3 regions of the Streptomyces sp. NPDC046977 genome follow, and region 3 is predicted to be linked to each of the others. Evidence: riboswitches for the same ligand, from Rfam matches in the RefSeq annotation. Region 3 holds a riboswitch; each other region holds the start of a gene.
The links. A riboswitch is a leader RNA that binds a small molecule or an ion and turns the genes downstream of it on or off. The one in region 3 is predicted to bind thiamine pyrophosphate.
Positions count from the first base shown of each region.

Region 1: it holds a riboswitch for thiamine pyrophosphate, as region 3 does, so the genes downstream of both, ABZ883_RS19840 (cytosine permease) here and ABZ883_RS29155 (thiamine ABC transporter substrate-binding protein) in region 3, are expected to answer to the same signal.
Region 2: it holds a riboswitch for thiamine pyrophosphate, as region 3 does, so the genes downstream of both, thiC (phosphomethylpyrimidine synthase ThiC) here and ABZ883_RS29155 (thiamine ABC transporter substrate-binding protein) in region 3, are expected to answer to the same signal.

Region 1 covers NZ_JBEYWO010000012.1:98,286-106,063, forward strand. Annotated here, with positions in the region: gene thiM (hydroxyethylthiazole kinase) at 1-470, opposite strand, end outside; gene ABZ883_RS19840 (cytosine permease) at 509-1,915, opposite strand; TPP riboswitch at 1,907-2,000, opposite strand; gene ABZ883_RS19845 (SDR family oxidoreductase) at 2,248-2,994, opposite strand; gene ABZ883_RS19850 (FAD-binding protein) at 3,105-4,805, opposite strand; gene ABZ883_RS19855 (FAD-dependent oxidoreductase) at 4,954-6,186, opposite strand; gene ABZ883_RS19860 (cupin domain-containing protein) at 6,384-6,866, opposite strand; gene ABZ883_RS19865 (cupin domain-containing protein) at 7,240-7,614, shown strand.
Region 2 covers NZ_JBEYWO010000005.1:121,263-129,040, reverse strand. Annotated here, with positions in the region: gene ABZ883_RS09825 (SPFH domain-containing protein) at 1-153, opposite strand, end outside; gene ABZ883_RS09820 (hypothetical protein) at 303-503, opposite strand; gene ABZ883_RS09815 (YibE/F family protein) at 530-1,861, opposite strand; TPP riboswitch at 1,924-2,051, shown strand; gene thiC (phosphomethylpyrimidine synthase ThiC) at 2,043-3,809, shown strand; gene ABZ883_RS09805 (hypothetical protein) at 3,820-4,890, opposite strand; gene ABZ883_RS09800 (hypothetical protein) at 5,053-5,904, opposite strand; gene ABZ883_RS09795 (metallophosphoesterase) at 6,069-7,106, opposite strand; gene ABZ883_RS09790 (LacI family DNA-binding transcriptional regulator) at 7,308-7,778, opposite strand, start outside.
Region 3 covers NZ_JBEYWO010000022.1:113,963-121,740, forward strand. Annotated here, with positions in the region: gene ABZ883_RS29145 (hypothetical protein) at 37-522, opposite strand; gene rlmN (23S rRNA (adenine(2503)-C(2))-methyltransferase RlmN) at 906-2,012, shown strand; TPP riboswitch at 2,077-2,181, shown strand; gene ABZ883_RS29155 (thiamine ABC transporter substrate-binding protein) at 2,173-3,252, shown strand; gene ABZ883_RS29160 (iron ABC transporter permease) at 3,312-4,943, shown strand; gene ABZ883_RS29165 (ABC transporter ATP-binding protein) at 4,943-5,968, shown strand; gene ABZ883_RS29170 (Rossmann fold nucleotide-binding protein) at 6,559-7,677, opposite strand.

The DNA of each region.
Region 1 (7,778 bases), on a different contig from region 3:
GGCTCCTCCGCGGCCTCGACACCGTCGGAGGAGTCCACCCCGCGGCCGCCGCCGCCCGCGCCCGCCAGCGCGATGATCTCCGAGGCGTTGCCCCGTACGATCGTCGGCCGCAGTTCCAGGAGTTCACGCGCCAGCGCCGTGCGCACCGGCAGCGCGCCGACGGCCACCGGGTCGAGCACCCACGGGGTGCCGGCCGAGGCCGCCGCCCGCGCGGCCTCGGTCATGGCGGCGCGCTGCTCGGCGTGCGGGGTGCCGAGGTTGATCAGGACCCCCGAGGCGATCCCGGCGAACGGCCCGGCCTCCCCGGGGATGTCGGCCATGGCGGGCGAGGCGCCCAGCGCCAGCAGGACATTGGCGGTGAAGCCCGTCACCACCGCGTTGGTCAGGCACTGGACCAGCGGGGACTGCTCCCGGACGCGGGTGAGCGCCTGCGCGGCGAAGGCGATGTGATCGGCGGACGTCGGGACCATGGGGTCGCTCCTTCGGGGACGGACGGGGGCGTGGCGGCTCAGACCTGCGCTCGGTGGCGCAGCCGCAGCGGCGCGTACACCGCGAGCGCCACCAGGAACGCCACGTAGTACGAGAGGTCGGCGCCGTGCAGGGCGTCCGCCACCGGGCCGACGTACAGGCTGGTGTCCATGAACGGCACGGCCGCGGCGAAGGCGGCGGCGAACGCGAGCACGGCCGGCAGCCAGGGCTGCGGGCGGGCGGTCTCCGCGGCGAGGTCGATCTCCTCGCCGCCCCGCGCCCGCGCCCGGGCCAGCCAGTCGACGACGACGATCGCTACGAACCCCGGGATCCAGTAGCCCACGAACAGCAGGACGTTCTGGAAGCGGGCCGTGGTGTCGGCGGCGTGCATCCACAGCACGAGGGGGAAGCCGAGGGCGGCGGCGAAGGCGGCCGCCGCCGGGCGGGGTATGCGCACGCCGGCGGTCTGGAGGGCCAGCGATCCGCTGTAGTCGTTCATGGCGTTGCTGCACAGGGCCGCCAACGCCACGGCGAGCAGCCCGAACGCGCCCACCGGCCCGCCGCCCAGCAGATCGGCAACACCGGCCGCGGTCTGGTCGGTCAGCACCGACGCGCCCCACAGCCCGAGGGCCTGGACGGCCACGAAGGACACCACCAGGCCCGCGACGGTGTACCAGAACATGCGCGGGCGGGAGGTGGTGCGCGGCAGGTAGCGGCTGAAGTCGCTGGCGTACGGGGCCCAGGACAGCGCCAGACTCAGCGCGATGGTGCTGGTCAGGACGAACGCGCCGCCCCGGTCGGCGCCGTGGGCGGAGCCGGTGGCCGCGGGGTGGACACCGTCGAGCAGCCTCCAGGCGATCAGCGCGAACGCCGCGGCGAGCACGAAGGTCATGACGATCTGGAGCCGGTGGATGGCCTCGTAGCCGAGGACGCCGAGAGCGCCCTGGGCGAGCATCATCACCAGGACGCCGAGCCAGAACGGCAGCCCGCACAGCCGGGCCAGCGCGTCCCCGCCGAAGAGCCCGATCAGCGCGTCCCAGGCGACCGAGGACAGCCACTGCAGGATGCCGGGGAGCGCGACGGCCCGGCCGAAGGCGAGCCGGGCCAGCGGCAACTGCCCGGCGCCGGTCCGGCTTCCCCAGGTGCCGAGGTAGGCGGTGGGGATCGCGCCGATCACGGTGCCGAGCACGACGGCCGCGAGCGCGGTGGCGAAGTCCAGCCCGAGGGCGATGCCGATGGTGCCGGTGAACACGCCGGTCATGGTGAGGTTGGGGGCGAACCACACGGTGAACAGCCGACCCGGGCCGCCGTAGCGGTTGCCCTCGGGGACCGGCTGAATGCCGTGCGCCTCGATGCGGAGATCGCCCGCCGACGCAGGCATGCGCCCGTCGAAGACGGTCTGCCGGCCGTCGGCGGGCAGACCGCCGGAAACATGCGTCAAAGGCATGGAAGACATCCCTCCGCCAGTGCGAACTGGTTCAGGTTCGACGGGTGTGATCTCAGCCCTCGGCGGGGCACCCCGTGTCCGGTACGACGGACAGACTAACCCGATCCCGCTGCTCAGCGCGTCGACAGGAGGGCACGGCACCAAAACGGCCCGCGGGCAACACGGTCAAATGCTGCCAAACGCGGGCCGGATGGATCTTCCTCAAGGGGCGTGGGACGGCTCGGGCCGCACCGCGCGGATGTCGAGCAGGTACCGCCGGGTCGTGTGCGCCCGGTCGCGGCCCCCCTGGCGGTGGCCCCTGCCCCCCGGCGGGCAGGGGCCGTCCGCGAACGTCACTTCTGCTGCGCCAGCCAGTCGGCGAACCGGGTCGCGCCGAGCTGCGCGCTCCCGAGCGGCACCAGCGAGTCCTCCTCCAGCTCGGACCCCCAGTAGGGGGCGCGCGGGTCCGCGACGACCGTACGGGGGTCGTTCTGGACGGCGAGCGCGTCCCGGATCAGCTCGTCGAACCGGAAGGCGTCGGGGCCGGCGATCTCGACCGTTCCGTCGAGGGGCGCGCCGGCCGCGGTGCGGGCGACGGCGAGGGCCACGTCGTCGGAGTGGATGGGCTGGAACTTGACGGGAGCGATGCGCACCGTGTCGCCCTCGGTCGCGGAGTCCGCGATCCCGTTCGTGAACTCGAAGAACTGCGTGGCGTGGACGATGGAGTACGGCAGCCCCGACGCCTTGATCAGCTCCTCCTGGGCCAGCTTGGCGCTGAAGTAGCCGTTCTCCGGGAGCCGGTCCGTGCCGACGATGGAGAGCGCGACGTAGTGGGTGGCACCGGCCTCCGCGGCCGCCTTGAGCAGGTTGGTCGTGCCGGTGCGGAAGAAGTGCATCACGGCCTCGTTCTCGAACGAGGGCGAGTTGGAGACGTCGACGACGACCTGCGCGTCCTGCAGCACCTCGGCGACGCCCTCTCCCGTCAGGGTGTTGACGCCCGTGTTGGGCGAGGCGGCGACGGCCTCGTGCCCGTGGTCGCTGAGGTTGCGGACGACCTTCGAGCCGATGAGCCCGGTTCCGCCGATGACGACGACCTTCATGGGAGCTTCCTCTCGGAGAATTTCGTGCGTACGGAGAAAATGACCGGGCGGGGACCCCGCCTGTGACAGGCGCCCGGCGGGCTCGCGCGCCAATGCGCGCGAGCCGGGCGTCACTCGGCGAGCTTCCCCTCGGTGGAGACGTCCTCCATCAGGGCGGAGATCTCCTCGGGGATGGGCGGAATGCTCTCGCGGGTGATCCCCGTCGTCGGGGACCAGACGAGGTTCACCTGGAACGCGGGGTCCAGGTCCGGGTAGTCGCTGCGGTTGTGGCAGCCGCGGGTCTCGCGGCGTTCGAGCGCCGATTCGAGCGTGGCCCGCGCCGCCAGCGCCGCGGCCTTCAGGTCGAAGGCGTGCGCCAGGTCCTGGAAGCCGGCGATGTCGGGGTGGACGCCGATGTCCGCCATCCGCTTCTCGATCGCGGTGAGTTCGCCCAGGCCCGTCAGCAGCCCCTGTTCGTCGCGGACGACTCCCGCGTGCTCGGTCATGGTGTTGCGGATGGCGCGCTGGAGGGCGCGGACGTTCTCGTGGCCGTCGGCCGCGAGGAGGTCGTCGACCTCGGCCCGGGCGTGCGCCACGGCGGACGCCGACCGCGGCTGCGAGGTCAGCGCCTGGGAGTAGGCGGCGGCCGCCTGTCCGGTGAGACGGCCGAAGACCAGCAGCTCGATGAGGCTGTTGCCGCCCAGCCGGTTGGCGCCGTGCAGGCCGCTGGAGGCCTCGCCGATGGCGTACAGACCGCGGACGTCCGTGCTGTGGTCCTCGGGCCGGACCCAGACACCGCCCATCGAGTAGTGGGCGGTGGGCGCGATCTCGATGGGCTCGCGGGTGATGTCCAGCATCTGCAGGTCCAGCAGGGTCTGGTAGACCCGGGGGAGCCGCGTCATGATCGTCTGCCGCGGCAGGTGCGAGACGTCCAGCCACACGCCGCCCTTGGGCGTGCCGCGCCCTTCCTTGATCTCCGTGTAGGAGGCCAGCGCCACCCGGTCGCGCGTGGACAGCTCCATGCGCTCGGGGTCGTAGCGGCTCATGAAGCGCTCGCCGAGCGCGTTGCGGAGGATGCCGCCCTCGCCGCGGGCCGCCTCGCTGACCAGCGTGCCGGCCGCGTTCTCCGGTTCGATGATGCCGGAGGGGTGGAACTGCACCAGCTCGGCGTCGCGGAGGCGGGCACCGGCCTCCACGGCCAGGCGGAACGAGTCGCCGGTGTTCTCGTCGCGCCGCGAGGACGTACGCCGCCAGATACGCGTGTGGCCGCCCGCCGCGAGGATGACGGCGTCGGCGTGGATGAGGTAGCGCTTCCCGGTGGCGACGTCGAAGCCGTAGGCGCCGAAGACGGCGCCCTCGTGCACCAGGAGCCGGGTGATGTAGACACCGTCGAGCACCGGTATGCCGAGCTGGTCCGCGCGCCTGATCAGCGTGCGCTGGATCTCCAGACCGGTGTAGTCCCCGGCGAACGCGGTGCGCCGGAACTTGTGCGCGCCGAAGAAGCGCTGCGAGATCCGGCCGTCCTCCTCGCGGGCGAACGCCATGCCGTACCGCTCGAGGTCGTCGATGCCCAGGGCGGCACCGTGGGTAACGGTGCGCACGGTGCGGGGATCGGCGAGCAGATAGCTCTCCTTGAGGGTGTCGGCGGCGTGCTGCTGCCAGCTGTCCTCGGGGTCCATCGTGGCGAGCGCCGCGTTGATGCCGCCGGCGGCGAGCGCCGTGTGGGCGTCCTCCTTGGGTCGTTTGCCGACGGCGAGGACGTCGACACCGGCCTCGGCCAGTTCGATCGCCGCCCGCAGTCCCGCTCCTCCGGTGCCGATCACCAGCACCATGGTGGAGATGCGCTGTTCAGTGAGTGCCACGGTCCGCTCCGATCGCCTTGGTTGTCACTCATTACGACCGGGCGCTTCGGGCAGGTGTGACACGGCAGCGCGGTGGGCGGGGGACGGCCGGCGCCGTCCCCCGCCCACGTGCCGGACGTCAGGAAGCGACGCTGTCCAGCGGCACGTCCGGGTCGGCCAGGCGCGCGGCGTCGACGTCGGAGCGGGAGGTGATCAGGGCCTTGATCGGCTCGACCACGTCCCACACGTTGACGTTCATGCCCGCCAGCACCCGGTTCCCGGACATCCAGAAGGCGATGAACTCCCGCGCGGCGCGGTCCCCCCGGAAGACGACGCGGTCGTAGCCGCCGGGCTCGGTCCAGCCGGTGTACTCCATGCCGAGGTCGTACTGGTCGGTGTAGAAGTACGGCAGCCGGTCGTAGACGGCGTCCTTGCCGAGCATGCCCTGCGCGGCGGTGTCCGGCTGGTTCAGCGCGTTGGCCCAGTGCTCGACGCGGATGTGGCGGTCGAGGAACGGGTGGTGGGCGTTGGCGACGTCGCCCGCGGCGTACACGTCGGCCACCGAGGTCCGCAGGTGCGCGTCGGTGACGACACCGTTCCGCACGTCCAGCCCGGCCTCCTCGGCGAGCCGGACGTTGGGCGCGGCGCCGACACCGACGACCACCGCGTCGGCGGGCAGGTGGGTGCCGTCGGCGAGCAGGACGCCGTCGGCACGGCCGTCCGCCCCGGTGATGCGCTCCACCTGCGCGTTGGCGTGCAGCACCACGCCGTGCTCGGTGTGGAGCGCGGCGAACACCTCCGCGGCCTCACGGCCCAGGACGTTGAGCAGGGGCAGCTCCGAGTGCTCCACCACCGTCACCTCCGCGCCGGCCAGCCGGGCCGCCGCCGCGGTCTCCATGCCGATCCACCCCGCGCCGATGACAACGATCCTGGCTCCCGCGGTGAACGCGGCCTTGAGCCGGTCGCTGTCCCCCACGCGGCGCAGGTAGAGCACGTTGTCCTGCTCGGCTCCGGGAACCGGCAGGCGGCGCGGGGACGAGCCGGTGGCCAGCAGCAGCTTGGTGTACGGCAGGCGCCGCCCGCCGTCGAGTTCCACCTCGCGGCCCGCCGGGTCGAGCGCGCGTGCCGTGGTGCCCAGGAGCAGTTCGACGTCGTGCTCCGCGTACCAGCCGTCGGGGTGCACGTACAGGGAGTCGCGTGCCTCCTTGCCGAGCAGGTAGCCCTTGGAGAGCGGCGGACGGATGTAGGGCTTCTCCGGCTCGTCGGCGACGACCACGAGCCGGCCGTCGTAGCCGTGCTGCCGGAGGGCCTCCACCGCCTTGCCGGCGGCGAGGCCGCCGCCGACGACCACGAAAGTGTTCTCAGGGGACACGATGCGCCTCATCTCGGGAATCTCGGAATCTCGGAATCTCGTGTGTCGCGTGGTGCACGCCGCGCGCCACCCCGGTCATACCACCGGCGGTGGGGGGGACGCGCGATGACGTACGGGCGGCACCGCCCGACGTCAGCCGGCCTGCCGGGGACGGGAGCTGATCGCCCGTCCGCCGCCGGCCGGCGGGACCGGCCCGGTCACTCCACGAAGTACGAATCGTGCTCGTCGAGGAACCGGGCGCGCTCCTCGTCCGTGGCGTGGGCCAGGTGGGACAGCCCCTCGAAGTACTTCTCACGAGGTGCGCCCGGTGCGAAGAGCAGCAGCATCTGGGCCGGCGCGTCGGAGTCGTTGCGGTACGCGTGCAGTCCGCCCTGCGGCACGTACAGGAAGTCGCCCTGCCGGGCCTCGACCCACTCCTCGCCGTTGAACAGGCGCACGGTCCCGTCGAGGATGAAGAACGACTCCGAGATGGACCGGTGGAAATGCGTCTTGGGGCCGCCGGCCCGCGGACTCATCTCGACCCGGTAGAGCCCGAACTCGCCCCGTGTCGTGGCCGTGGTCGCCAGGTAGTGGAAGGCGTCCTTGCCCGCCTCGCCGAGGTCCGGTCCGGTGCTCTCCGGACGGAAGCGCGCGCTGACCTCGCCGCCCTCACCGAAGTACACCTGCTGCGGGTACGACATGCAGACCATCCCCTCTGTGTGTGGCACAACGTCGCGTCGAAAGGCATGTCCGAGCCTCCCGACGCACGACAGACCGGGTGCGACCGCGGTGTGTGACACGTCGCGCCGTCGTGGAGCGGGTTTCTCGCCGGGACCTGTCACAAATGCGGTTTTTCCCCGGTCGTACCTCTGCAGCAGTCATGCAAGCCTGGGACGGACGAGTACGGCCACCGCGGAAGGCGGCCGTCGGCGCTCCCGCTCGACGGGCGGGCGGTCCGACGTCATTCGGCCGATCCGGGCCGGTCTACGGAGGTGCAGCGCAATGTCGGACAAGGAAGCAGCGGGCACGGTCGGCGAGCAGCCGCAGTCCGGAACGTGGCGGACAGCGATCACGATGCTCCAGGACGTCACCCCGCCCCACATCCCGGAGGGGGCCTCGGGGATGACCATCCTGGTCGAGTGGCCGCCCGGGGACCCGGGGACCCCGCCGCACCGCCACACGGGCCCGGCCTTCGGGTACGTGATCGAGGGCGCGGTGCGCTTCGAGCTGGAAGGCGAGCCGGAACGCGTCGTCAGGGCCGGTGAGACCTTCTGGGAGCCGGGCGGGGACGTGATCCACTACCAGGACGGCAATGCCCTCACGGACGCGCGGACCCGCTTCGTGGTGACCATGCTCTGCGAGCCTGGCCGCCCGATGCTGACGCTGGTCGAGCCGGAGGAGCTGGCACAGCGGACGCACCTGCGGGCGCCACGTCCCGCCGGGAGCTGACCCGCGCTCCGGCGGCGCGGCGGGCACCCCTCGGGTGGCGCGGATACGCCGCATGTATCTTTGACATCGAACATCCAGGATATGTAACGTCCTGAATTGCTCAGCGCATGCTGCCCAGGCGAGCCGACTTCCCCGGGGGTAACTTCGGTGCCGTAGGGGCATAA
Region 2 (7,778 bases), on a different contig from region 3:
CCCCATGCCCTCCCCGACCCCGTCCGCACGGTGCTTGGAACCCGAGATGACCAGGGCCTCGTTCGGCTCGGCAACCCGCCACATGAGCCGGAACAGCACGATCACCACAATGAGAGCGACGAGCACCGCGCCCGCCGCGACGCCGATCACCATCGGCACACGCCCCCTTACGATTGGCCCCGATCGGGGCCGCGTACGGGAGTGTGCGCCTGCGCAAGTCGCGCCGAAAGATCCTGGCGGATCCTTGTCGCATTCTTGATACGAAGCCGCCCTGACCCGTCCCCGTCTCGTCCCCGGGCCCGTCAGCCGTAGGCGGGCGCGACATACACGGTCCGTGGCGGCAGATACTCCACGACCACCACGACCGTGCCCTTCCCGATGCTCTCCCCCTCGGTCGCCGGGTACGCGAGGAAGGCCTCCGCACCCCCGCGGACCTGCACGATCACCTCGCCGACCAGCCCCGGGCCCACGGCCCCGGTCACCCTCCCCTGGAGCCCGACCACCCCGTCCACCCCCGTACTTCAGGAACTCACCGTGCCCGGCGCCGGCGGCGCCCGCCGCCCGTGGGGACAGTGTCCCTCCCGGAGCGGTCCGCCGACACCACCAGCGCGGCCAGCGCGGTCGTCAGCGGCACGGCCACCACCAGCCCGATGCTGCCGACCAGGGTCCGGACGATCTCCTCCGCCACCAACTCGCTGCCCGCCACCGCCAGCACGCCGCGCTGCGCGATCGAGAACAGCAGCAGCAGGGGCAGCGCGGCGCCCGCGTACGCCAGCACCAGGGTGTTGACCACCGAGGCGATGTGGTCGCGCCCGATGCGCATCGCCGCCCGGTACAACTTGTGCCAGCTCGCGCCCGGATCGGCGTCCCGGAGCTCCCACACGGCCGAGGTCTGGGTGACCGTCACGTCGTCCAGCACACCGAGCGAGCCGATCACGATCCCCGCCAGCAGCAGACCGTGGATCTCGATGCCCGGATAGAGGTCGTGGATCAGCCCGGTCTCGTCCGAGGTGTTGCCGCTGAGCACCGCCCAGTCGATGAACACCGAGCCCAGCAGCGCGATCAGCAGCAGCGAGCAGAGCGTGCCGAGGACGGCCACCGAGGTACGGGCATTGAGGCCGTGGCACATGTAGAGCGCGATCAGCATGATCGCGCTGCCGCCGATGACCGCCACCAGCAGCGGATCGCTGCCGTGCAGGATCGCCGGGAGGATGAACAGCGTCAGCACCGCGAAGCTGACGATCAGCGCCGCCAGCGCCAGGAACCCGCGCAGCCGCCCGACCACGACCACCGCCGCCGCGAAGAGCCCGGCCAGCAGCCACAGCGGCAGCGCCCGGTCCACATCGGTGACCGAGTACTGCAACTCCTTCGGCGCGCCGGGCGCGTAGGACAGCAGGACCTTCTGCCCCTCGGTGTAGTGCCGGGTCTGGGTCGGCTGCACGATCTCGGTGAAGGTACGGCCGGTGTCCTTGCCCGAGGTGACGCGGATGGTCGCCCGCTCGCAGATCGACGGGGTCTTCGGCGGGGTCGCGCCGGGCTCGCCGGTGTTCGGCTCCGCGTTCACGTCCGCGCACTTGACGTTCTCCACCCGCACCACCCGGCCCGACTGCGTCTGCTGGTCGAAACCGACGCCCGAGCGCTTGTGGGCCGGCACCCCGTTCGGCCAGAGCACCACCAGCCCGACCACCACCGCGGCGACGAACGGGATCAGCACCGCGGCGATGACCTTCCGCAGATGCCGGGAGACCGGCGGCACCGGACCGTGGCCATGGCCGTGACTGTGGCCGTGACTGTGCCCGTGACCGGGGCCGTGGGCGTGGCCGTTGCCGGGGCCGGGGGGCTGCGCATGAGGGGAGTCCACGCGCCGATCATCCCAAGGCGCACTGGTGCGCGCCGGAGAAGACCCGCTAGCGTGGTTCCACCTTTGCACACCGCGGGAGCTCGGAGCACCGGGCTGAGAGGGCGCTGACCGGCCGAGGGCCACCAGCTGCGCCGACCGCTGAACCTGTTACCGGGTAATGCCGGCGTAGGGAGTGGGTCTCATGACCATGCAGGATGCACGCGCGCGCGAAATCGGCTGGCACAAGGGCTACGTGACCGGGTCCCGCCCGGACATCGAGGTCCCTGTCCGCCGGGTGCACCTGACCAACGGCCAGGACGTGACGCTGTACGACACGTCCGGCCCGTACACCGACCCGAACGTGACCACCGACGTCCGCCGCGGCCTCCCGCCGCTGCGGGAGAACTGGATCGTCGCCCGCGGCGACACCGAGGAGTACCCCGGCCGCCCTGTCCGCCCCGAGGACGACGGCCTCAAGCACACCTCACCGCGCGGCGGGCTGCGCAACCTGGACGCCGTCTTCCCCGGCCGCCCGCGCCTGCCGCGGCGCGGACGCGGCGGGCAGGCGGTCACCCAGCTCGCGTACGCCCGGCGCGGCGAGATCACCCCGGAGATGGAGTTCGCCGCGATCCGCGAGAACGTCGCCCCCGAGGTCGTCCGCGAGGAGATCGCGGCGGGCCGGGCGGTGCTGCCGGCGAACGTCAACCACCCGGAGATCGAGCCGATGGTCATCGGCAAGCGGTTCCTGGTGAAGGTCAACGCCAACATCGGCAACTCCGCCGTCACCTCCTCCATCGAGGAGGAAGTGGAGAAGATGACCTGGGCGACCCGCTGGGGCGCCGACACGGTCATGGACCTGTCCACCGGCCGCAACATCCACACCACCCGCGAATGGGTGCTCCGCAACTCCCCCGTCCCCATCGGCACCGTCCCCCTCTACCAGGCTCTGGAGAAGGTCGACGGCAAGGCCGAGGAGCTGACCTGGGAGATCTACAAGGACACGGTCGTCGAGCAGGCCGAGCAGGGCGTCGACTACATGACCGTCCATGCGGGCGTCCTGCTGCGCTACGTCCCGCTCACCGCCCGCCGCAAGACCGGCATCGTCTCCCGCGGCGGCTCGATCATGGCGGCCTGGTGCCTCGCCCACCACAAGGAGAGCTTCCTCTACGAGCACTTCGAGGAGCTCTGCGAGATCCTCGCCGCCTACGACGTCACGTACTCCCTCGGCGACGGCCTGCGCCCCGGCTCCATCGCGGATGCCAACGACGAGGCCCAGTTCGCGGAGCTGCGCACGCTCGGCGAGCTCAATTCCGTGGCCAAGCGGCACGGCGTGCAGACGATGATCGAGGGGCCCGGGCACGTCCCGATGCACAAGATCAAGGAGAACATCGACCTGCAGCAGGAGATCTGCGAGGAGGCGCCGTTCTACACCCTCGGCCCGCTGACCACCGACATCGCACCCGCCTACGACCACATCACCTCCGGCATCGGCGCCGCGATGATCGCCTGGTGGGGCACGGCGATGCTCTGCTACGTCACGCCGAAGGAGCACCTGGGCCTGCCCGACCGTGACGACGTCAAGACCGGCGTGATCACCTACAAGATCGCCGCCCACGCGGCCGACCTCGCCAAGGGCCACCCCGGCGCCCAGGAGTGGGACGACGCCCTGTCCGACGCGCGCTTCGAGTTCCGCTGGGAGGACCAGTTCAACCTGGCCCTCGACCCGGACACGGCACGGGCCTTCCACGACGAGACCCTGCCGGCGGAGCCGGCGAAGACGGCGCACTTCTGCTCGATGTGCGGCCCGAAATTCTGTTCGATGAAGATCTCCCAGGACATCCGGCGGCAGCACGGCGGCACGGCCGAGGAGATCGAGGCCGGCATGGCGGAGAAGTCCGCGGAGTTCGCGGCTTCCGGCAACCGGGTCTACCTGCCGCTGGCGGAGACGGGCGGCAGTTCGGCCGGCTGACCCGGCCGCCTCAGCGGAGGGGGGTCGACCAGGCCACCAGTCCTGGCCGGCCCGCCTCCTTGAAACCCACCGCGAACGGCTTGTCGCCGTCGTCCGTCACCAGGTGGACGCTGCACTCCGTCACGCTGCCGCCCGGCGGGATCGTCCGGGCGACCCAGTCGGACGGACAGCCCGGGATCTTCGTGTCACGGACGAAGGGGGTCTTCCCCGGGATCTGCCGACCGCTCTCGGTGAGCAGGCGGACCTGGCCGGCCTGGTCGGTGTAGAGGTCTTTCGACCCGGTGTTGGTGTAGGTGACCGACGCGTAGTAGGGGATGCCGCGCCGCTCGTTCTCGTTGAGATCGAGATCCAGGCGCGCGAGATCGGCCGGGCTGCCCCGGCGTACGGACACCAGCGTGGCGGGCAGTTCGAGCACGCCGTCCTCGCGGGCGTCCCATTGGACGGGGATGATGTCGCCCGGCTCCGCCAGCCCGGCGGACGCCGCCTCGAGGCCGCCCTCGACGGGCCAGGCGGCGACCGCGCCACCTTCGTCGAGGTAGCCGTCGGCGTTGTGCGTCAGCGACAGCACACCGACGCCCTCGGGCAGCGCGTAGGTCACGCAGGTGGTGTACGAGTCGCCGGGCGCCAGTGTCTTCGGCGCGGTGTCCGCGCAGGGCAGGTCGATCCCGCCCGGCCTGCCGCCGCTGATCCAGACCTTCTCCCCACGCGCCCAGTCGGTGCCGTTCAGTGCGAAATGGCTGTCCACCATGGAGGCGGCGGGGATCGTCTTCCGGCCGATGTTGGCGACCTCGAAGGTGAGGTAGTGGGGGACCAGGTCCTGCAGCTCCTCGTCCACGCGCGCGCCCCGCATGTCCTCCTCCGAGCCCCGGACCAGACTCTTGACCGTGATCCTGACCTCGTACGACCGGTGCTTGGTGTCCGTGTGGACGACGTCCCGCGCGCCGGTCCGCACCGGCAGGTTCGTCCAGGAGGCGGGTCGCTCCACGGCCCCGCCCGCGTCCTGTTCCCCCGTGCACCCGGCGAGGAGGGGTATCGCTGCCGTGCACATGGCGGCCTTTCCGACGTAGCTGGACAGGCGCATGGATTCCCCTTGCCGCACGATGATCCGGATCCGCCGGAGGACTGACGCATCGTAGGACGTCTCAGCGCAGGCAGGTGGCGGGCCCGGCGCGCGACGCTCCGCACGGAGGCGCACGGCACGGCCCCCGGCCCCGGGGTGACTCGGGGGCGGGGGCCGTGGGGGTCAGTTGGGGGCGTGGTCGGGGCCGCCGTAGTCCGGACTGGAGTAGTCGGGGCTGGAGTAGTCGGGACTGGTGAACCGGTGCCCGGGTTCCGGGGAGGACTCCGGGCCGGGGCTGGAGAAGTCGGGGCGGGAGTAACCCAGGCGTGGCATGCGGTGGTTGCCGTCGCCATTGCGGCGGTCCGGCGGGGGCGGGGCGGAGTCCGCGGCCTTGGCCAGGGCCGCGTCGATGAAGGGCTGGAGGCCGCGTTCCAGAAGGGCCCGGCGCCAGATCTCGCGGGCCGCGGTGATCTCGGGCGGTTCGTCGGGTGGACGGTCGGCCCGGGCGGTGGAGCTGTTGCGCAGGGCCGTGAGGAGCAGCCCGATCATGCCGACGACGATGCCGCACGCGGCGACCGCCGCGAAGAGCCAGCCGGCCTGACGCAGGGGAGCGGCGATGTCCGGCTCGGAGTGGCCGAGCGCCAGGGCGTAGCCCAGGACCAGGAAGATCACGGCGGCGGTGCCGGCGAGGACGGGTGTGAGGACGGCGACGATCGCGAACAGCCCGGCGCCCGAACCGTCGGCGACCCCCGGTGCGGCCGCGGCGTAGCCGATGCCGGAGACGGCGGCGACCCGCTGTTCACGGCGTTGCTCGGACAGCGCCTCGCGGGCCTTGAGGTAACTCTCGTACTCCGGCGCCGCGCAGGCGGATATGGGCGCGGCGGCGCTGAGCGCCATGGTGCGCAACTGCTCGGTGTTGAGCGCGTTCCGGGCGTCCGCGAGGGCGGCCCGGGTGCCTTCCGAGTGCAGTGCCGCGTCGAGGACGCGCTCGAACTCCGGGCGGTCCTCGGTGAGCAGATGTGGAGCGCTGTTCATGTGCATCCCCCGATGCTCCGTCTCCGGTGCCGCCCCGGGGTCCGCACTGGATTTCCGGACCGGCTGGGCGGAAGCGGAGGAGAAGCTGCCTACGGATAACCCGATGGTAGAGCGCGGAGGTGACGGGGTGACAGAGTGTTTCCGGAAAATGGGGGTTTCGGCGGCTACAACGGCAGGCGTGCGACCAGGAGTTTGCCCTCCATCGTCACTCCGCCGTCCATGGCCACCGCGAGGTCGTCGGCGTAGACGTGCGGTCCCTCGACGACGGCGGTCCGGTCGGGGGAGTCCGCGGCGTGCTCGCCGCCGGCCTCGCCGAGCAGGTACGGGATGGGGCTGTGGCCGTGCACGACCCGGCGGCCGCCGTAGGTGCCGAGCAGTTCCCGGGCCGCCTGCGCCCCGTCCTCGCCGCGGAAGGCGAAGCGCCGGGTGAACTTGCGGAACAGCTCCCAGCACTCGTCGGCGTCGCCGCGCTGGAGGATGCCGGTGACCGCGTCGTTCATGGCGTCGATGGTCTCGCCGTACTCCAGGTAGGCGGTGGTGTCGGAGTGCAGCAGGAGGTGGTCGTCGGCGAGGGCGGCCGCGTCGAGCCGGGACATCCAGGCGATGTGGTGGTCCTCCAGCCGCTCCATGTCGCTGGTCTGGCCGCCGTTGAGGCGCCAGGCGGCCAGGAAGGTGGCGGTGCCGGCGGCGGAGTTGACCGGGGTGTCGCCGAAGCGGTGGGCGCCGTAGAGCAGCAGCTCGTGGTTGCCCATGAGGGCGCGGGTGTAGCCGCCTGCCGCGGCGGCCTCCGCGGACAGCTGCATGACCAGGTCGATGACGCCGACGCCGTCCGGGCCGCGGTCGGTGAAGTCGCCGAGGAACCACAGGCGGGCGTTGCCCGCCGCCCAGTGGCCTTCGGCGTCGATCAGCCCGATCGCGTAGAGGGCCTCGCAGAGCTCGCCGAGGTAGCCGTGGACGTCGCCGACGACGTAGAGCGGTCCGAGCGGCGGTTCGTCGGCGGCGCCGATGACCGGGAGATCGCGCTGGGTGGGTGTGTACTCCTCGGGGAGCGGCACCTCCTCGACGAGCGTGGGCTCGTAGCCGGTGCCGGACTGCGGGCCCGGAGGCGCCGGTGGCGCACTCTGGGCCGCGGCCTCCGCACCGTGCGGACGCCCGCCGGACCCCGTGCCGAGCATGGGTCCCTGACCTGCCCCCTGAGTCATCGAACCCTCCACCGTCGCGCCACCATCCGCCCATCATAGGAATGACGATGTCGCGGCGTGACACACCTGGTGATAGCGATTTCCTCCGGTCCGGACAAATCCCCCCGGGACGGGCTCATCGCGCCCCGGAGGATGCGCCTCCGCCCGGACGGGCTCGCGGGTCCGCCGCCGCGCTCCCGACCCGTCCGCTTTCCGTACCGCTCATCCCCGGGAGGGCCCGCGCGGCGGGTTCACCGTGGTGCTGGGGGAGCGCCGCTGCGAGGAGGTGCGGACGATGAGATCGGTCGGCATGACCTGCTGGACCGGCCGGCCGCCGTCCACGCCCTCGATGGCGTCGATGAGCAGTTGGACGACGGCGGTGCCGATGCGCCCGGGTTTGAGGGAGAGCGTGGTGATGGGCGGCTCGGTGGCCGCGTAGACCATGCTCTCGCTGCAGCACACCAGCAGCAGGTCCTCCGGGACGCGCAGCCCGTAGCGGCGGGCGGCGGCCAGCAGGTCGGTGCCGTTGGGGTCGAAGAGGCCGTAGACCGCGTCGGGCCGGTCGGGGCGGGCGAGCAGCCGGTCGGCGGCGACGGCTCCGGCGCAGGGGTCGTGGGCCGGGTAGGACTCGACCACCGGTTCCTGTCCGACGCGCTCGCACCAGCTCAGGTAGGCGCTGGTGGACAGCCGGGT
Region 3 (7,778 bases):
GGAGTCGGCCGGCTGTCGAGCTCGAGCCAGGTCGGGTCAGCCGTCGAACCAGACGACCAGGCGGACGCCCTCGTCGCCGTGGAGGTTCGCCAGTGTGCGCATCACCGACCAGACGGGGGCCCAGTCCCTGTGCGGCACGGCATCCTTGCGGCGGAGGCGGCCGATGCGGAAGAGGCGGTCGCCGTCCGGCCACTCGGTGCCCTCGGCGTAGACCCTGCCCGCGTGGTGGAGGGTGTGGTGGTCGGTGTGACCGGAGAGCTCGGCGAAGCGGGTGAGGCCGGAGTTCTGCCCGTGCATCACCCAGGTCCCGTCGGGGCTGCGGCGGTACTCGTGAACGCAGTCGTCGACCTCGTTCGCGATCTCCTCCCAGTCCGCGGCCTTCAGCTCCGCCCAGGTGATCCAGGATGCGTCGGGGCAGGTCCGAGCCCCAGGACTGGACGTCGGCGAGGGTCTCCCGCGACGCGTCGGACGGAAGGCCGCGGAGATCGGCGAGCGGGCGGAAGGAGGTGGTGTCGCGGACACCGAACAGCGACCCGAAGGCGACGTAGGAGCGCCCGTTGTACAGATGCATGAGGTTGATGGCCCTGAACCAGACCCGGTCGTCCTCGTCCAGCCAGTGATCCCAGCGGCACTCTATGAACCCGTAAATGTCCGTCCCCATGACGGGAATTGTTCTTCGTCGGGGCGAGGAGGGCGACGGGATTTCCGCTGTGCCGGCGCCCGGACGGGCGTGTCGGCTGCTCGCAGTCGCCCCCTCGCGGCGCGGACCGCGTCGTCCGGGCCGTCTGCGGGCCGTGAACGGTCGGTCGAGGCCGACCGCGGTCGACAGGGGACACCGGAGAGTGACGGGGGCCTCACCCGTCCGACCTGGGGCGCCCCAAACGATCTGCGACACTGGACGGACCATGCCTGCACCCGGAGAACTCACTTTCGTCGCGCCGCGCGCCGCCAAGAAGCCGCCGCGGCACCTCGCCGACCTCACGCCCGACGAGCGGCGGGAGGTGGTCGCGGAGCTGGGGGAGAAGCCGTTCCGGGCCAAGCAGCTGTCGCAGCACTACTTCGCGCGGTACACCGACGACCCGGCCGCGTGGACGGACATCCCGGCGGCGTCGCGCGGGAAGCTGGCCGAGGGGCTGCTGCCGGACCTGATGTCGGTCGTGCGGCACAGCAGCACGGACAACGACACGACGCGCAAGACGCTGTGGCGGCTGTTCGACGGGACGCTGGTCGAGTCGGTGCTGATGCGCTACCCGGACCGCGTGACGATGTGCATCAGCTCGCAGGCGGGCTGCGGCATGAACTGCCCCTTCTGCGCGACCGGGCAGGCAGGCCTGGACCGGAACCTGTCCACCGGCGAGATCGTGCACCAGATCGTCGCGGGCATGCGCGCGCTGCGTGACGGGGAGATCCCGGGCGGCCCGGCGCGGCTGTCGAACATCGTCTTCATGGGCATGGGCGAGCCGCTGGCCAACTACAAGCGCGTGGTGGGCGCCATCCGCCGGCTGACCGACCCCGAGCCGGACGGGCTGGGGCTGTCGCAGCGGGGCATCACCGTCTCCACGGTCGGCCTCGTGCCGGCGATGCTGCGTTTCGCCGACGAGGGCTTCAAGTGCCGCCTCGCGGTGTCGCTGCACGCGCCCGACGACGAGCTCCGCGACACCCTGGTGCCGGTCAACACGCGCTGGAAGGTGCGCGAGGTGCTGGACGCCGCGTGGCACTACGCCGACGTGTCCGGCCGCCGCGTGTCGATCGAGTACGCGCTGATCCGGGACATCAACGACCAGGCGTGGCGCGCCGATCTGCTGGGGCGGCTGCTCAAGGGCAAGCGCGTGCACGTCAACCTGATCCCGCTCAACCCGACGCCGGGCTCGAAGTGGACGGCGTCGCGGCCCGAGGACGAGCGGGCGTTCGTCGCGGCGCTGGAGGCGCACGGCGTCCCGGTGACCGTGCGCGACACCCGGGGCCAGGAGATCGACGGGGCCTGCGGGCAGCTGGCGGCTTCCGAGCGCTGAGCGGCGCTTGCTAGGGTGGCGGTCGTTTGCGGCCGTTTGCCCTGAACGGCCTGAACGACAACAGAACATCCGACAGGGGAGCGCACACAGCGCTGAGAGTGCGGCACGGCCGCAGACCCTCGAACCTGATCCGGGTCATACCGGCGTAGGGAGTCACTTGATGAGCACCATCCGTCGGCGTGCCGCCGGCACCGCCCTCGTTGTCGCGCTCGGCGCGGCGTCCCTCGCGGCCTGCGGCGGAGGCGGCGATTCTGCCGCCGGCGGCGGTTCCAGGACCGTCACCCTCGTCAGCCACGACTCCTTCGCCGCCTCGAAGGCCGTGCTGAAGGAGTTCACGCGGCAGACCGGCTACACGGTCAAGGTCCTGCGCGGCGGTGACGCGGGCGCTGCGGTCAACCAGGCCGTGCTGTCCAAGGGCAACCCGCAGGGCGACGTCTTCTTCGGCGTCGACAACACCCTGCTCTCCCGCGCCCTCGACAACGGCCTGTTCACGCCGTACGAGGCGAAGGACCTGGACAAGGTGCCCGCCGCCCTGCAGCTCGACGCCGCGCAGCACCGCGTCACGCCCGTCGACTTCGGCGACGTGTGCGTCAATTACGACCGCGCCTGGTTCGCCGCGCACAAGGTGCCCGTTCCCGAGACTTTCGACGACCTGGTCAAGCCGGAGTACAAGGACCTGCTGGTCACGGAGAACGCCGCGACCTCCTCCCCGGGTCTGGCCTTCCTGCTGGCGACCACCGCGAAGTACGGGGACGAGGGCTGGCAGGACTACTGGACCAAGCTGAAGGCCAACGGCGTCCAGGTCGTCGACGGCTGGGAGCAGGCGTACTACGACAACTTCTCCGGAGCGGGCGGCGGCAAGGGCGACAAGCCGCTGGTCGTGTCCTACGCCTCCAGTCCGCCCGCCGAGGTGCTCGCGCTGAAGGAGCAGCCCGCGCAGGGCCCGACCGGCGTGGCGACGGCCACCTGCTTCCGGCAGATCGAGTTCGCCGGGCTGCTGGACGGCGCGAAGAACACCGAGGGCGGCAAGGCGCTGATCGACTTCCTGCTGAGCCGCGCCTTCCAGGAGGACATGCCGCTCAGCATGTTCGTCAACCCCGCCCGCGGCGACGCGAAGCTGCCCGAGGTCTTCACCAAGTACGCGCCCGTGATCAGCGGTTCGGCCACCGTCGAGCCGAAGAAGATCGCCGCGAACCGTGAGCAGTGGGTCAAGACGTGGTCCTCGCTCGTGCTGAAGTGACCGGAGCGGCCCGGCGCAGGGCGGCCGCCGCGCGGCCGCACGCCGTGCGGCTCGGCCTGATGGCCGTGCCGGCCGCCTTCTTCGCGGTGTTCTTCGGCTACCCGGTCGCCGCCATCGTCACCCGCGGGCTCCGCGAGGGCGGCCGATGGCGCCTGGGCCGGTTCGCGGAGGTGCTGGGCGATCCCGACATCCTGCACGTGCTGTGGTTCACCTGCTGGCAGGCGGCCGCCTCGACCGCGCTGACCCTGGCGGTCGCCCTGCCGGGCGCCTATGTGTTCGCGCGCTTCGACTTCCCCGGACGGCATCTGCTGCGGGCGGTGGTGACCGTGCCCTTCGTACTGCCGACGGTCGTCGCCGGGTCGGCGTTCCTCGCGCTGCTGGGGCGGGGAGGGCTGCTGGACGAGCTGTGGGGGGTGCGCCTGGACACCACGGTGTGGGCGATCCTGCTGGCGCACGTCTTCTTCAACTACGCGGTGGTCGTACGGACCGTGGGCGGCCTGTGGGCGCAGCTCGACCCGCGGCAGGAGGAGGCCGCGCGGGTGCTGGGTGCCGGGCGGTTCGCCGCGTGGCGGCGGGTGACGCTGCCCGCGCTCGCGCCGGCCGTGGCGGCGGCCGCGGTCATGGTGTTCCTCTTCACCTTCACGTCCTTCGGGGTTGTGCAGATCCTCGGCGGGCCCGCGTACTCCACCCTGGAGGTGGAGATCTACCGCGAGACCGCGCAGCTGCTGGACCTGCCGACCGCGGCCGTGCTGACGATCGTCCAGTTCGCCGCCGTCGTCGGCATCCTGGCCGTGCACGCCCGGACGGTACGCCGCCGCGAGAGCGCGCTGCGGCTGGTCGACCCGGCCGGGACGGCCCGGCGCCCGCGCGGCGCGGGCGAGTGGGGGCTGCTGGCCGGGGTGCTCGCGGTGGCCGCGCTGCTGATCCTGGTGCCGCTCGGCGTCCTCGTCGAACGGTCGCTGGACGGGCCCGCGGGATACGGCCTGGACTTCTACCGCGCGCTCGGCTCCTCCGACGGCAGCGGCGGCACGTTCGTGGTCGCGCCCGTGAACGCCGTGTGGAACTCGCTGGAGTACGCGGCCGCGGCGACCGCGATCGCCCTGGCCGTCGGCGGCCTGGCGGCGGCCGCGCTCACCCGGCGCGCCGGGCGGTTCGTCCGCGGCTTCGACGCGCTGCTGATGCTGCCGCTGGGCACCTCCGCCGTCACCATCGGCTTCGGCTTCCTCATCACCCTCGACGAGCCCCCGCTGGACCTGCGGTCCTCGTGGATCCTCGTGCCGCTCGCCCAGGCGCTGGTCGGGGTGCCCTTCGTGGTGCGCACCATGCTGCCGGTGCTGCGTGCCGTGGACGAGCGGCTGCGCGAGGCCGCCGCGGTGCTCGGGGCGTCACCCCCGCGCGTCTGGCGCGAAGTGGATCTGCCGCTGGTGCGGCGGGCCCTGCTGGTGGCGGCCGGCTTCGCCTTCGCGGTCTCCCTCGGAGAGTTCGGGGCGACGGTCTTCATCGCGCGGCCCGACAACCCCACGCTGCCGGTCGCGGTGGCCCGGCTGCTCGGGCGGGCCGGCGAGCTCAACTACGGGCAGGCGATGGCGCTGAGCACCGTGCTGATGCTGGTGTGCGCGGGCGCGCTGCTGGCGCTGGAACGACTGCGGGTCCGCGCGATCCGCGGCGACGAAAGGCCGGGGGAGTTCTGATGGCCCTGCTGCGACTGGACGGCGCCACAGTGCGCTTCGGCGGACGGCCCGTCCTGGACGCCGTGGACCTGGAGGTCGCCGACCACGAGACGGTGTGCGTGCTCGGGCCCAGCGGCGGCGGCAAGTCCACGATGCTGCGCGCCGTGGCCGGGCTGCAACCGCTGGACGCCGGGCGCGTCCTGCTCGGCGGCCGGGACCAGGCAGGCGTTCCGGCGCACCGCCGCGGGGTGGGCCTGATGTTCCAGGACCACCAGCTCTTCCCGCAGCACGACGTCGCGGGCAACGTCGGTTTCGGCCTGCGGGTGCGCGGCACGGGACGGGATGAACGCGACCGCCTGGTGGGGGAGTTGCTGGAGCTGGTGGGGCTCCCCGGCGCGCAGCGCCGCGCCGTGGCCTCCCTGTCGGGCGGTGAGCAGCAGCGGGTCGCGCTGGCCCGCGCGCTCGCGCCGGAGCCGCGGCTGCTGATGCTGGACGAGCCGCTCGGGCAGCTCGACCGCGGTCTGCGCGAACGTCTCGTGGTCGAACTGCGCCAGCTCTTCCGCCGGCTGGGCACGACCGTGCTGGCCGTCACCCACGACCAGGGCGAGGCCTTCGCGCTCGCCGACCGGGTCGTCGTCATGCGCGACGGGCACGTCGAACAGGCCGGGACGCCGCTGGAGGTGTGGCGGCGGCCCGCGTCGGAGTTCGTGGCCCGCTTCCTCGGCTTCGGCAACGTACCGGCCGTGACCGTCACCGGCGATGTCGCCGACACCCCCTGGGGCAAGATCCCCGTACCGCCCGGATCACCGCAGGGGCCCGGCCGGCTCCTGGTGCGCCCCGCCGGGGTGCGGCTCGTCCCGGTCGAGGAGGGGCTGCCCTGCGCGGTGGCCGCCCGCACCTTCCGCGGCGACCAGGTCACGCTCCTGCTGGAGCCCGCCGACGGTCCGCGCCTGGAGGCCTCGTGCGCCCTGCGCGACGCGCCGTCCGAGGGCACGACGGTCGGCGTCGCCTTCGCCCCCGACGAGGTCGTGCTCCTCGGGACGTGAGGCCCGGGGCGACGGCCCCGACGGGACCCGGATCCCGGGTGCGCCGCCGTCGGCGCGTGCCGGCGGCCGGGTCGGTCCTCGTCGGGAACCGGCGGCCCATGCGCGAGGCCGCCCTCGCGATCGCGACCAGTGTGCGCGGCGCGGCGGTCGCCTAGCCCCGGCGCGGCCGCGCGCGGGGTTCGCTCGGTGGGGCGGACGTGCTGGAGTGGGTGCGGCAGCGGTGCGTGCGGCGGTGGCTGGGCGTGTGCCCTTCGTGCCGTGCTGCCGTCGGGCAGCACTGAGGTGGCGGCGTAGCTGCCATTGCGGCGGCGACCGGTGTGCGCCGGCGTCGCTCGGTGGGGCGGATGTGCTGGAGTGGGTGCGGCAGCGGTGCGTGCGGCGGGCGGCCGAGCCCGTGCCCTTCGGGCCGTGAGGTAGCGGCACGGAGCCGCCGGCCGTCTGGATCCCGTGGCCGGCGCCGCAGGGCCGTGAGCGCCTCGCGCAAGGCCACCGCGGACACACTCGGCCCGATGGCGTCCGCAGGCCGCCGCACGACCGCGTTCGCTCAGGCGAGGTTCCCGGCCCCGCGTCGCGAGGGTCGGGACGCGGGCCTACTGAGCGGCCTCCGCCGAGAGGCGGGCCAGTGCTCTCGGGGCGTCCTCGATGGAGTTCACCAGGGCGATGCGCGGCGCCATGCTGCGGCCCTCGGCGAGGGCCTGGAGCAGGGGCCAGGCCGGGAGGCGGGTCGTCCAGTGCTCCTCGTCGACCAGCACCATGGGGCGCGGGGCGCCGTTCGACTCGTAGTAGTTGGGCGTGGTGTTGTCGAAGATCTCCTGCACGGTGCCGGCCGCGCCCGGGAGGAAGACCACGCCCGCCGTGCAGCGGGCCAGCAGGCCGTCCTCGCGGGTGGCGTTGGCGAAGTACTTGGCTATGTGCGCGGCGAAGGCGTTCGGCGGCTCGTGGCCGTAGAACCAGGTCGGCACGCCGACCGAGGCGCCCCCGCCGGGGTAGCGGTCGCGCACGGCGAAGACCGCGCGGGCCCAGTCGGTGATGGAGGGCCGGAAGGAGGGGACCTGGGCGAGGGTGTCCAGGGCGTCCTTGAGCATCGCGTCGTCGAAGGGGGCCGCGTACGCGCCGAGGTTGGCCGCCTCCATGGCGCCGGGACCGCCGCCGGTCGCCACGGTCAGGCCCTCGCGGGCCAGTGCCCTGCCGAGCCGGGCGGCGCCCGCGTAGGCGTCGGTGCCGCGGGCCATGGCGTGGCCGCCCATCACGCCGACGACACGGGATCCGGCGAGGACTTCGTCGAAGGCGTCGGAGACGGCGTCGTCGTGGATGCTGCGGAGCATCGAGGCGAAGATGTCGCCCGTGCCGCGGGTGCGCAGGAACCACTGGTACGCGTGCGCGTCGGGTGTCGCGTCGTACCCGTCGGGGCCGGTCAGGCCCTCGTACAGGGCGTCCGGGGTGTACAGCGAGCCCCGGTACGGGTCGAAGGGCAGCTCCGGCACGGGCGGGAAGACCAGGGCGCCGGTGGAACGCACATGGGCGGCGGCCTCGGGCTCCATCGGGCAGCCGAGGAACACGGCCTCGGCGGTGTCCGCGGAGAGCAGGGCGAAGGTACGGGTCGTCAGATCGACCGACTGCACGCGGTGTTTGCGCAGGGAGCCCGACGCGGCGACGCGGTCGAACTCGTCCAGGGTCTCGATCTCGGTGTCGCGGGGCGGCTGTTGCACGCCCGCCAGCCTAGCGAGCACCCGCGGACGGGTCGGGGGCGGGGGGATGGGGCGCCCGGTTCGAGGAGGGGAATCGGGCGCCCCGGTCCAGCGGGGCCCGG